3 regions of the Pectobacterium sp. A5351 genome follow, and region 3 is predicted to be linked to each of the others. Evidence: riboswitches for the same ligand, from Rfam matches in the RefSeq annotation. Region 3 holds a riboswitch; each other region holds the start of a gene.
The links. A riboswitch is a leader RNA that binds a small molecule or an ion and turns the genes downstream of it on or off. The one in region 3 is predicted to bind thiamine pyrophosphate.
Positions count from the first base shown of each region.

Region 1: it holds a riboswitch for thiamine pyrophosphate, as region 3 does, so the genes downstream of both, thiB (thiamine ABC transporter substrate binding subunit) here and thiC (phosphomethylpyrimidine synthase ThiC) in region 3, are expected to answer to the same signal.
Region 2: it holds a riboswitch for thiamine pyrophosphate, as region 3 does, so the genes downstream of both, thiM (hydroxyethylthiazole kinase) here and thiC (phosphomethylpyrimidine synthase ThiC) in region 3, are expected to answer to the same signal.

Region 1 covers NZ_CP116477.1:3,670,350-3,673,626, forward strand. The annotation lists gene O1Q74_RS16880 (aromatic alcohol reductase) at 1-527, opposite strand, end outside; gene O1Q74_RS16885 (LysR family transcriptional regulator) at 797-1,699, shown strand; TPP riboswitch at 1,829-1,925, shown strand; gene thiB (thiamine ABC transporter substrate binding subunit) at 2,006-2,989, shown strand; gene thiP (thiamine/thiamine pyrophosphate ABC transporter permease ThiP) at 2,965-3,277, shown strand, end outside.
Region 2 covers NZ_CP116477.1:1,237,521-1,240,797, reverse strand. The annotation lists gene thiD (bifunctional hydroxymethylpyrimidine kinase/phosphomethylpyrimidine kinase) at 58-861, opposite strand; gene thiM (hydroxyethylthiazole kinase) at 858-1,652, opposite strand; TPP riboswitch at 1,690-1,786, opposite strand; gene ahr (NADPH-dependent aldehyde reductase Ahr) at 1,946-2,965, shown strand; gene O1Q74_RS05865 (diguanylate cyclase domain-containing protein) at 3,178-3,277, shown strand, end outside.
Region 3 covers NZ_CP116477.1:233,529-236,805, reverse strand. The annotation lists gene nudC (NAD(+) diphosphatase) at 90-872, opposite strand; gene rsd (sigma D regulator) at 981-1,442, shown strand; TPP riboswitch at 1,565-1,718, shown strand; gene thiC (phosphomethylpyrimidine synthase ThiC) at 1,838-3,277, shown strand, end outside.

The DNA of each region.
Region 1 (3,277 bases), 960 kb from region 3:
ACGTCAAAGGCGGGCTCAAACAGGAAACTCGTGAACATGCCGGTCGACACAATCACCCATTCGGTACTCTGTTGGCTGCGTAACAACTGCCTCACATCATACTGTTCATCAAAAACCGGATGGCCGCTGTGTCGCCCCACGACATCATAGTCAACACCGAACTGCCAAGGGAAATAGCGTGCGACATTGGCAGCCAGCACCGCTCTGGTGATTTTCATCTGAGTACCCGGCCCTGCCACAAATCCCGAACAATTCAATACCGTCTTATAATTCCTGAAAAGCCCCGTAAGCATGTGTTCATCAGATGCGAGATCGAATCCCATAACGTCAATCCCTAATGCACGGAGTTCGATCAATCTTGCCCGATCCTGCACAGACGGATCGTTAATCGTGTCTGGCGAAACAAGTGCCGTAACCGACAACGACAAGGCTCGCGCACGCGGTGCGAGAGCACGCAATACCGCCATACCGAGCTGTCCTGCGCCAAGCACAAGAATATCTTTCAACACTGTTCCGCTATCATTCATCTCTTAATTCCTTAAAAATTTCAAATTATCTCTATCACAAGGAGTGGTGAAGCATTCCCGAGCATTCCGCGTTCCAACCTATCGCTGATTTCCAAAAATGCCTTAAATTATGGAAAAACCCGAAGAACAGGTGTTATGTTATACAAAAATACGCGCATGATAAGACTCAGCCACACCATTTAATAATTTGATTTTTTCAAACAATTAAGCGATATGATCGCCTTGTCGACGAGCACAACGTTTCATCACAAAACAGGAAACATCATCGAATGGATCGATTTCAGGCTATGGAAATATTCATCCGTGTTGTCGATGCGGGGAGTTTCAAAAAAGCGGCAGAAACCCTGCATGTTCTGCCCTCCACCGTAACGCGCAGTATCAAGGAACTTGAATCACATCTTGGGGCGCGGTTGCTTAACCGAACAACGCGAGCACTCAGTATTACGGATGTTGGCCTACGCTATTACGACAGTTGCAAAGCGATCTTGCGTGACGTATACGACGTTGAAAACATGACGGCACAGCAGGAAGAAGTGCAGGGAACGATCAGAGTCGGGGCGACACCTTCGCTGGTCAAAAACTTCCTCATTCCAGACCTGTCAGGCTTCTGTGAGCGCTATCCGGGAATAAAGTTGGACTTCCACTTGGGCGATGCCACGGTGGATATTGTTCAGAATGGTATCGATTGTGTCATCAGAACCGGAGAACCGCCGTTATCGCGATTGGTCGCACGGCGACTCGGTGCGTTCCATTGGTATATTTGCGCCTCCCCACGCTATCTTGAACAGCATGGACACCCGACAACGTTAGCGTCGCTCAACAAGCATGCCGCAGTAGGCTATCCCCACAGCCGGACGGGTCGTTCAACTCGCTGGGATTTTCACGATGGAACGCACACCGCAGCGATACCAATCGCCGCACCAATCAGCGTAAATGACACCGATGCCTATCTTGCCGCGGGTGTAGCCGGCCTGGGGCTCATACGCATTGCCAGCTATATGGTGCGCCAGCAACTTGCTGATGGACATCTTGTCAGGCTACTTCCTGACATCAGTGCCCCGCTTGAACCTATTTTCATTCTCTACCCACAAAGCCGCCACCTCTCGCCAGCTATTCGCGCCTTTATCGACTGGTGTACTGCGCGAATCGAGCAAGAGTCGGCGCAATGGTGAATATCTACAATCAGGACAACAGAGGCCACGCCACGGCCTCTGGGTGAGCGTTTGATTTTAAATCCGCCTGATTCGCGCCACCGGAACGCCAAGAGCCTTTCGCTGCTCGGCTTAACCCTTTACAATGTGCCGTTCTCAACGGGGTGCGGAAGATTTTTCGCTGAGAAGATACCCGTCGAACCTGATCCGGTTAATACCGGCGAAGGGATTTGAGAGTGCGGCTCATTGCTGCCTCAAAGTCCTTTGCCACCCTATGATTCTCAGGAGTGCAAAGTGTTAAATCAATTACTACCGCGTTCAGCCACCGTGCTGAAAACCAGCCTGTCTTGCCTGTTACTGATCTCTGCTTCGGCCTTCGCCAAGCCCGCACTTACCGTTTATACCTATGACTCATTCGCTTCCGAGTGGGGTCCTGGGCCTGTCATCAAGACCGCGTTTGAAAAAGAGTGCGAGTGCGAACTGAATTTCGTCGCGTTGGAAGATGGTGCCTCACTGCTGAACCGGCTGCGTATGGAAGGTAAAAACAGCAAGGCGGATGTCATTCTGGGGCTGGACAACAACCTGTTGCAGGCGGCGGAACAAACCGGCCTGTTTGCCCCGCACAATCTGGACACCAGCGCCGTTACGGTGCCGGGCGGTTGGAACAACAAGACGTTCGTCCCTTACGACTACGGCTATTTCGCATTTGTGTATAACAAAGACACGCTGAAGAACCCGCCGAAAAGCCTGCATGAGCTGGTGGACAGCAACGCACCGTGGAAAGTGATCTATCAGGATCCACGCACCAGCACCCCAGGGCTGGGTCTGCTGCTATGGATGCAGAAAGTGTACGGCGATGATGCGCCGCAAGCCTGGCAGAAGCTGGCGAAGAAAACCGTCACCGTCACCAAAGGCTGGAGCGAAGCCTATGGTCTGTTCTTGAAAGGGGAAGCCGATCTGGTGCTGAGCTACACCACGTCACCGGCCTACCACATCATTGAAGAGAAGAAAGATAACTACGCGGCGGCGACCTTCAGCGAAGGGCACTACCTGCAAATTGAAATCGCCGGGCAGCTGGTTTCCAGCAAAAATCCCGAGTTGGCGAAACGCTTTATGCAGTTCATCCTGAGCCCAACCTTCCAGCAGGCGATCCCCACCACGAACTGGATGTACCCTGCGGTTAAAACTGACCTGCCAGCAGGCTTCGCCACACTCGCGGTGCCGGAGAAAGCCATGCAGTTTAGCGCGCAGGAAGTCGCTGACCAAAGGACGCAGTGGATTCAGGCATGGCAACGCGCCGTCAGCCACTAATCGGCGGACGTCTGTGGCCAGGGCTACTGGCCACAACGCTGTTAATTTCCGTTGCCACGCTGGCTTTCGGTGCCCTGTGGCTACAGGCGCCCGAAAGCCAGTGGCGCACGCTATGGCATGACAGTTATCTCTGGCATGTTATTCGGTTTACCTTCTGGCAGGCGTTTCTCTCTGCGCTGTTTTCTACCGTTCCGGCCATTTTTCTCGCCAGAGCGCTGTATCGACGACGCTTTCCCGGCTACCGCTGGCTGCTGCGCCTGTGCGCGATGACGCTGGTGTTGCCCGTGC
Region 2 (3,277 bases), 1.0 Mb from region 3:
ACGTAAAGTACAAGTCAATTTACTTATACCTGCCATACTTCAAGCTGCATGTGCGTTTTACCACCAGCGGTGGAAGTGATGAACGGGGCCGATGCCGTGCCCGACCTCCAGCGTGTCGGCCTGTTGTAATGCCTGCTGTAAATAGTCCTTCGCGGCGTAGACCGTCTCACTCCAGCTATCGTGGCGCGGTCGCAGCGCGGCCAACGCGGCAGACAGCGTGCAGCCGGTGCCGTGCGTATGGCGGGTATTCACGCGCGGGGAACTAAAGCGCTGCGGTTCGGCCTGTCGGCTGAACAGCCAGTCCGGGCTTTCCGCTTCGCTCAGGTGTCCGCCTTTCATCAGCACCGCCTGACAGCCCATAGCCAGCAGCGCTTCACCTTGTTCGCGCATTTCCCGCTCGTTGGTGGCCGGTGACGTATTCAGCAGCGCCGCGGCTTCCGGCAGATTGGGCGTAATCAGAGAAACCAGCGGCAGCAGTTCACGACGGATCGACTCCACCGCCTCCGGTGCCAATAACGGATCGCCACTTTTCGCCAGCATCACCGTATCCAACACCACGAAAGGCACGGCATAATGGCGCAGGCGTTCGGCAACCGCGTCAACAATATCGGTCTGCGCCAGCATGCCAATCTTGGCGCTGTCGATACGTACATCGCTCAGCACCGAATCCAGCTGCACCGCGACAAAATCCGGTTCAATCCGGTAGACAGACTGCACGCCGCGCGTATTTTGCGCCACCAGCGCAGTAATGACTGACGTCCCATAAGCCCCTAACGCGGAAAAGGCTTTTAAATCCGCCTGAATACCCGCACCGCCGCTCGGATCGGTGCCTGCAATCGTCAACGCATTGATACGCTTCATGCCAGATCCTCCGCGCGCAGGGTATAGAGCCTATCAAGGAAATTGGGTATAAAACTCCCCGTTCCTTGCGATGTCAAAGCTGCCTGCTGCCCCGCTAATGCCATGACATAGCACGCCGCCGCCACGTGGGATAATCGTTCCCCTTCCAGAGCACAGAAACCCGCGACGACCGCCGACAGCGCACAGCCCGTACCAACCACGCGCGTCATCATGCTATCGCCGCCGCTTACCGCAATATCACGTTCGCCGTCCGTGACATAATCCACCACGCCAGTCACCGCAACGATCGTCCCCACCTTTCTCGCCAGTTCACGCGCAGCAGGAAGCGCCGCCAGCGAATCGTCGGCGCTATCGACGCCACGCCCCTGTGCGGCTAACCCCGCCAGCGCCATGATTTCAGATGCATTGCCGCGAATCGCCTCGGGTTTCCATGCCAGCAATTCCCGACAAAATTCGCTCCGAAAGGTCAAGCCGCCTACGGCAACCGGATCGAGCACCCACGGTTTCCCCGCCAGATGCGCGCTGTTTACCGCCGTCCGCATCGCATCGGCACGTGTACGCTCCAACGTCCCGACATTAATCAGCAGCGCATCCGCCACCGCGCTGAACTGCGCGGCTTCTTCGGGATCGACCACCATCGCAGGCGACGCATTCAGAGCCAGCAGCACGTTAGCAGTAAAAGATTGCACCACATCGTTGGTCAGGCAGTGCACCAGCGGCGAGGCAGAACGGAATTGAGTAAGTGATGTTGCTGCCTGAGCGGCAGAAAAGTCGGCAGGTCGAGTGTTCATAGGTCTCCCAACCGGCGTGGAAGAAGGCGGCAACCGGTGGGGCATACCGTGACTTCCCTACGCTGGCATTATCCAGATCAGGTGGTACGGGTATTTCTCAGCCTTCACAAAGAAGGGCACCCCGAGTCATGTACTTAGACTTCGCAGCATAAGTAAGTGACGCCAGTAAAGCAAGCCATCGCCCGTACGACTCTCCCCGACACAAAATGAAAAACCACAGGCACGTTGTGACATAGAGAAAAACGCCATAACCCTTTAGACTGGTTAATCAAACCCATACTGAGGAGATTGTGATGACGATAATCAAGAGTTATGCCGCACCGGAAGCAGGCGCAGCGCTGGAGTTGTATGAGTTTGATGCGGGTGAACTGCATGCGGAAGACGTCGAAGTCGTGGTTGATTATTGCGGCGTATGCCATTCCGATCTGTCGATGATCGATAACGAATGGGGCATGTCGAGCTATCCGCTGGTTGCCGGGCATGAAGTGATTGGCCGCGTTCACGCACTGGGCGATGCGGCGAAAAACAAGGGACTAAAGATTGGTCAGCGCGTTGGTATTGGCTGGACGGCACGTAGCTGTGGGCACTGCGATGCCTGTATCAGCGGCAGCCAAACCAACTGCCAGCAAGGCAGCGTACCAACCATCCTGAATAAAGGCGGTTTCGCCGATAAGATTCGCGCAAACTGGCAGTGGGCGATCCCGCTTCCTGAGTCCATTGATATCGAATCAGCAGGTCCGTTGCTGTGTGGCGGCATCACCGTATTCAAACCGCTGTTAATGCACCATGTCACCGCAACCAGCCGCGTCGGTGTGATCGGCATCGGTGGACTGGGGCATATCGCGATTAAACTCCTGCACGCGATGGGTTGTGAAGTCACGGCATTCAGCTCGAATCCAGCCAAAGAGCAGGAAGTATTAGCGATGGGTGCCGATAAGGTCGTCAACAGTCGTGACCCGCAGGCGCTGACCGCACTGGCAGGCCAGTTCGATCTCATCATCAACACCGTGAGTGTCGATCTGGAATGGCAACCTTACTTCAACGCGCTCGCCTATAACGGCAAATTCCATACCGTCGGTGCAGTGATGAAGCCATTTAGCGTTCCAGCCTTTACGCTCATCGCAGGCGACCGCAGCGTTTCCGGCTCTTCTACTGGCTCGCCGCATGAGCTTCGTTCTCTGATGAAACTCGCCGCTCGTGCCAAAGTTAAACCGCAAACGGAGCTATTCCCGATGTCGAAAATCAATGAAGCTATCCAGCACGTGCGTGACGGCAAAGCCCGTTACCGCGTCGTACTGAAAGCCGATTTTTAATCGGTAAAGACGCCTGAGCGATCGGGCGTCGACTTTTGAGGTGATGCAAGAGGAGATCCGCAATGCCTTTCAAAGAATATAACCACGATTTTATTATCAATAACAAATATGTCGAAGCCAGAATACAGTCATTTAGCGGTGAACTGACTCAACGCCCTAATCATCGATTTTTATTAATGAATTAAAAAACTCGACGCGAAAACGCGCTATTTATTATCGACATCGATAATTTCAAAGTCATTAATGATAAATATGGCGATACAAAAAGCGATGACATATTAAGTAAGTTCGGCCATATTCTTTCCCGTTTCG
Region 3 (3,277 bases):
CGTTATAAAACGAACGCTTTATAAAACGAATACGCTATGACGCGAGTACGTTGTGTACGCGAGCCATTCATGGCGCAAATAGTACCACGTCAGCCTTCGTTCTCGTGATAAGTGCGACACAACACCACCGTATCTTCGATAAGCCGACGTGCCACGGTGCCCGGCGGGGGCAGTTGCGGGAGTTGGTCAAAGCGGAACCAGCCCGCGTCACGCAGCTCTTTCGGGTCGTGCTTGATGTCTCCACCCGCATACTCAGCCATAAACGCCATCATCAACGAATGCGGGAAAGGCCAAGGCTGCGAACTCACGTAGCGCAGGTTTTTTATCTGGATTTGGCTCTCTTCCATCACCTCACGTACGACCGTCTGTTCCAACGTTTCACCGACTTCCACAAACCCAGCCAGCACGGTGTACATATTTCCGCGATGTCGATTATGCTGCGCCAGCAAAATCTCATCGCCACGGCGAATCGCGACAATGATGCAAGGTGCGATCTGCGGATAATAACGCTCTTTGCAGTGGTGGCATAAGCACGCCAGTTCCGTTTTACTCCGCACCATTTCATGGCCGCAGTAACCGCAAAAACGATGAGAACGATAGAACTCAGCCAGCTGTACACCTCGCCCCGCCAGTTGGAATAAGCCCACGTCCTGCTCGAGCAGTTGGCGAACCGAGGCCATATCGGTATCACGGCCCTGACACACCAGCCAGACGGGCTGTTCTTGCCATTCGCCGATTTGGCGAGCCGTTTTCCCCTGCAAAGACCACTCTATCGCCGTTCCACACGGTAATTCTCCCTGGGGCAGCCAGATTTGTACCGCATCGCTAACCACCCACCAGCCGGTCTCATCACCTTTTAGCGTCTGTTCCATATCTTTTTATTGCTCCACTGCCACTTCACTGGCATTTTACATTCAGAGTGATTACATAAGTTTTATAACTGGGATTTCAGTTATTTCTTACCCTTCACGGAGTCAACGATGCTAAACCAGCTACAAAGTCTGACTGAATACGTTGGTGGCAATAATGCGTTAATCGACCAATGGCTACAAGCGCGTAAGCAGCTTCTGGTGGCTTACTATCATCTGGTTGGCATCAAGCCGAACAAGGAAGCGCTTTCTCTTCTGGATGAAGAAGCATTGGATAATTTTTGCCAGAATCTGGTGGATTACCTTTCTACCGGCCACTTTCATTTATACGAAAAGATGCTGCATGAAGCAGCGACACACAGCGAACAGCTCTTAGCCCTTTCCACCCAGCTCGACCTCGCCTTGCAAAATAACACGCAGCACATTATGACGTTTTACGATAGCCATTTGGCGGCCGCCATCGACCATGATAACTGTCTCAAATTTCAGCAGGCACTCTCCAGCGTCGGTGAAGCTCTGGAAGAGCGTTTTACGTTAGAAGACAACATGATCCGTCTGGTTTACGACAACTAGCGGTCATTTGACGTTATTTAAAAACATCGCCACACGCTGTACAGGCAAAAGCGACACGCTTTGACATCCGCGTTTTGCCGACATACAGTGTAGGGGTTTTATTGGCCCGTTTAAGAAACGGGCATATCTTGTCGGAGTGCCTAGCGTGCTCGTGTTTTGTTTTACGAAATCAATCGTTTTACGAAACCTATGAGCGCACAGGCTGAGACCGTTAATTCGGGATCCGCGGAACCTGATCGGGTTAATACCTGCGAAGGGAACAAGAGTAATGCACCTCATTGAGATTGAGCCCAAGGCTGCGTATTCCTACATACCTGCTCTGATGCTTGATATCATTATTACTCCCTCCGGCTCCAGACAAGCAATCTTCCCTTTACGTCTTACAGGAACTTGCTATGTCTACAGAACCCTTGTCTATAAAAACCTCGTCGGTAAAGACAGAGTTATCTACAGCATCCAAATCGGGTCGCCGCGAGCAGCGTTCCGCCGCCCAGCAATTTATCGACACCTTACAGGGAACAGCCTTCCCTAATTCCAAACGTATCTACCTTGCAGGTTCGCGCGACGATATTCACGTGCCAATGCGAGAAATTCAGCTCAGCCCGACGCTACTCGGCGGCAGCAAAGACAATCCGCAATACGAACCCAATGAACCGATCCCGGTTTATGATACGTCAGGGCCCTATGGCGACCCCGCCGCCCAACCCGATGTCCGCGTTGGCTTAGCGAAGCTGCGCGCCAGTTGGATTGCCGAACGTCACGACACCGAGGCGCTATCCGGCGTCAGTTCCGATTTCACTCAGCAGCGTCTGGCAGATGCCGGTCTTGATCATCTGCGCTTCGAACACTTGCCACGGCCGCTTCGTGCCAAAGCGGGCAAACGCGTCACTCAGCTTCACTATGCACGACAGGGGATCATTACCCCCGAAATGGAATTTATCGCCATTCGCGAAAATATGGGACGCGAGCGTATTCGCACTGACGTGCTGCGCCAGCAGCATCCGGGGCAAAGTTTCGGTGCACTTCTGCCGGAAAACATCACGCCGGAATTCGTTCGTCAGGAAGTCGCCGCCGGTCGCGCCATTATTCCTTCCAACATCAACCATCCCGAATCAGAGCCGATGATCATCGGACGCAATTTTCTGGTGAAGGTTAACGCCAATATCGGTAATTCCGCCGTGACGTCCTCCATCGAAGAAGAGGTGGAAAAGCTGGTCTGGTCTACCCGCTGGGGCGCGGATACGGTGATGGATCTCTCAACTGGCCGCTATATTCATGAAACCCGCGAGTGGATTCTGCGCAACAGTCCCGTGCCAATCGGTACCGTGCCAATCTATCAGGCGCTGGAAAAAGTGAACGGCGTGGCGGAAAACCTGAATTGGGAAATGTTCCGCGATACGCTGCTGGAACAGGCAGAACAGGGCGTGGACTATTTCACTATCCATGCGGGTGTGCTGCTGCGCTATGTACCGATGACGGCCAAACGCCTGACCGGCATCGTCTCACGCGGCGGTTCCATTATGGCGAAATGGTGCCTGTCACATCACACAGAAAGCTTCCTGTACGAACACTTCCGCGAAATCTGTGAAATCTGTGCCGCTTATGACGTCGCGCTGTCACTAGGCGATGGCTTACGTCCCGGCTCCATTCAGGATGCCAACGACGAAGCCCAGTTTGCTGAGCTACATACGTTGGGCGAGCTGACCAAAATCGCCTGGGAATACGACGTACAGGTGATGATCGAAGGCCCCGGCCATGTTCCGATGCAGATGATCCGCCGCAACATGACCGAAGAACTGGAGCACTGCCATGAAGCGCCATTCTATACGCTCGGC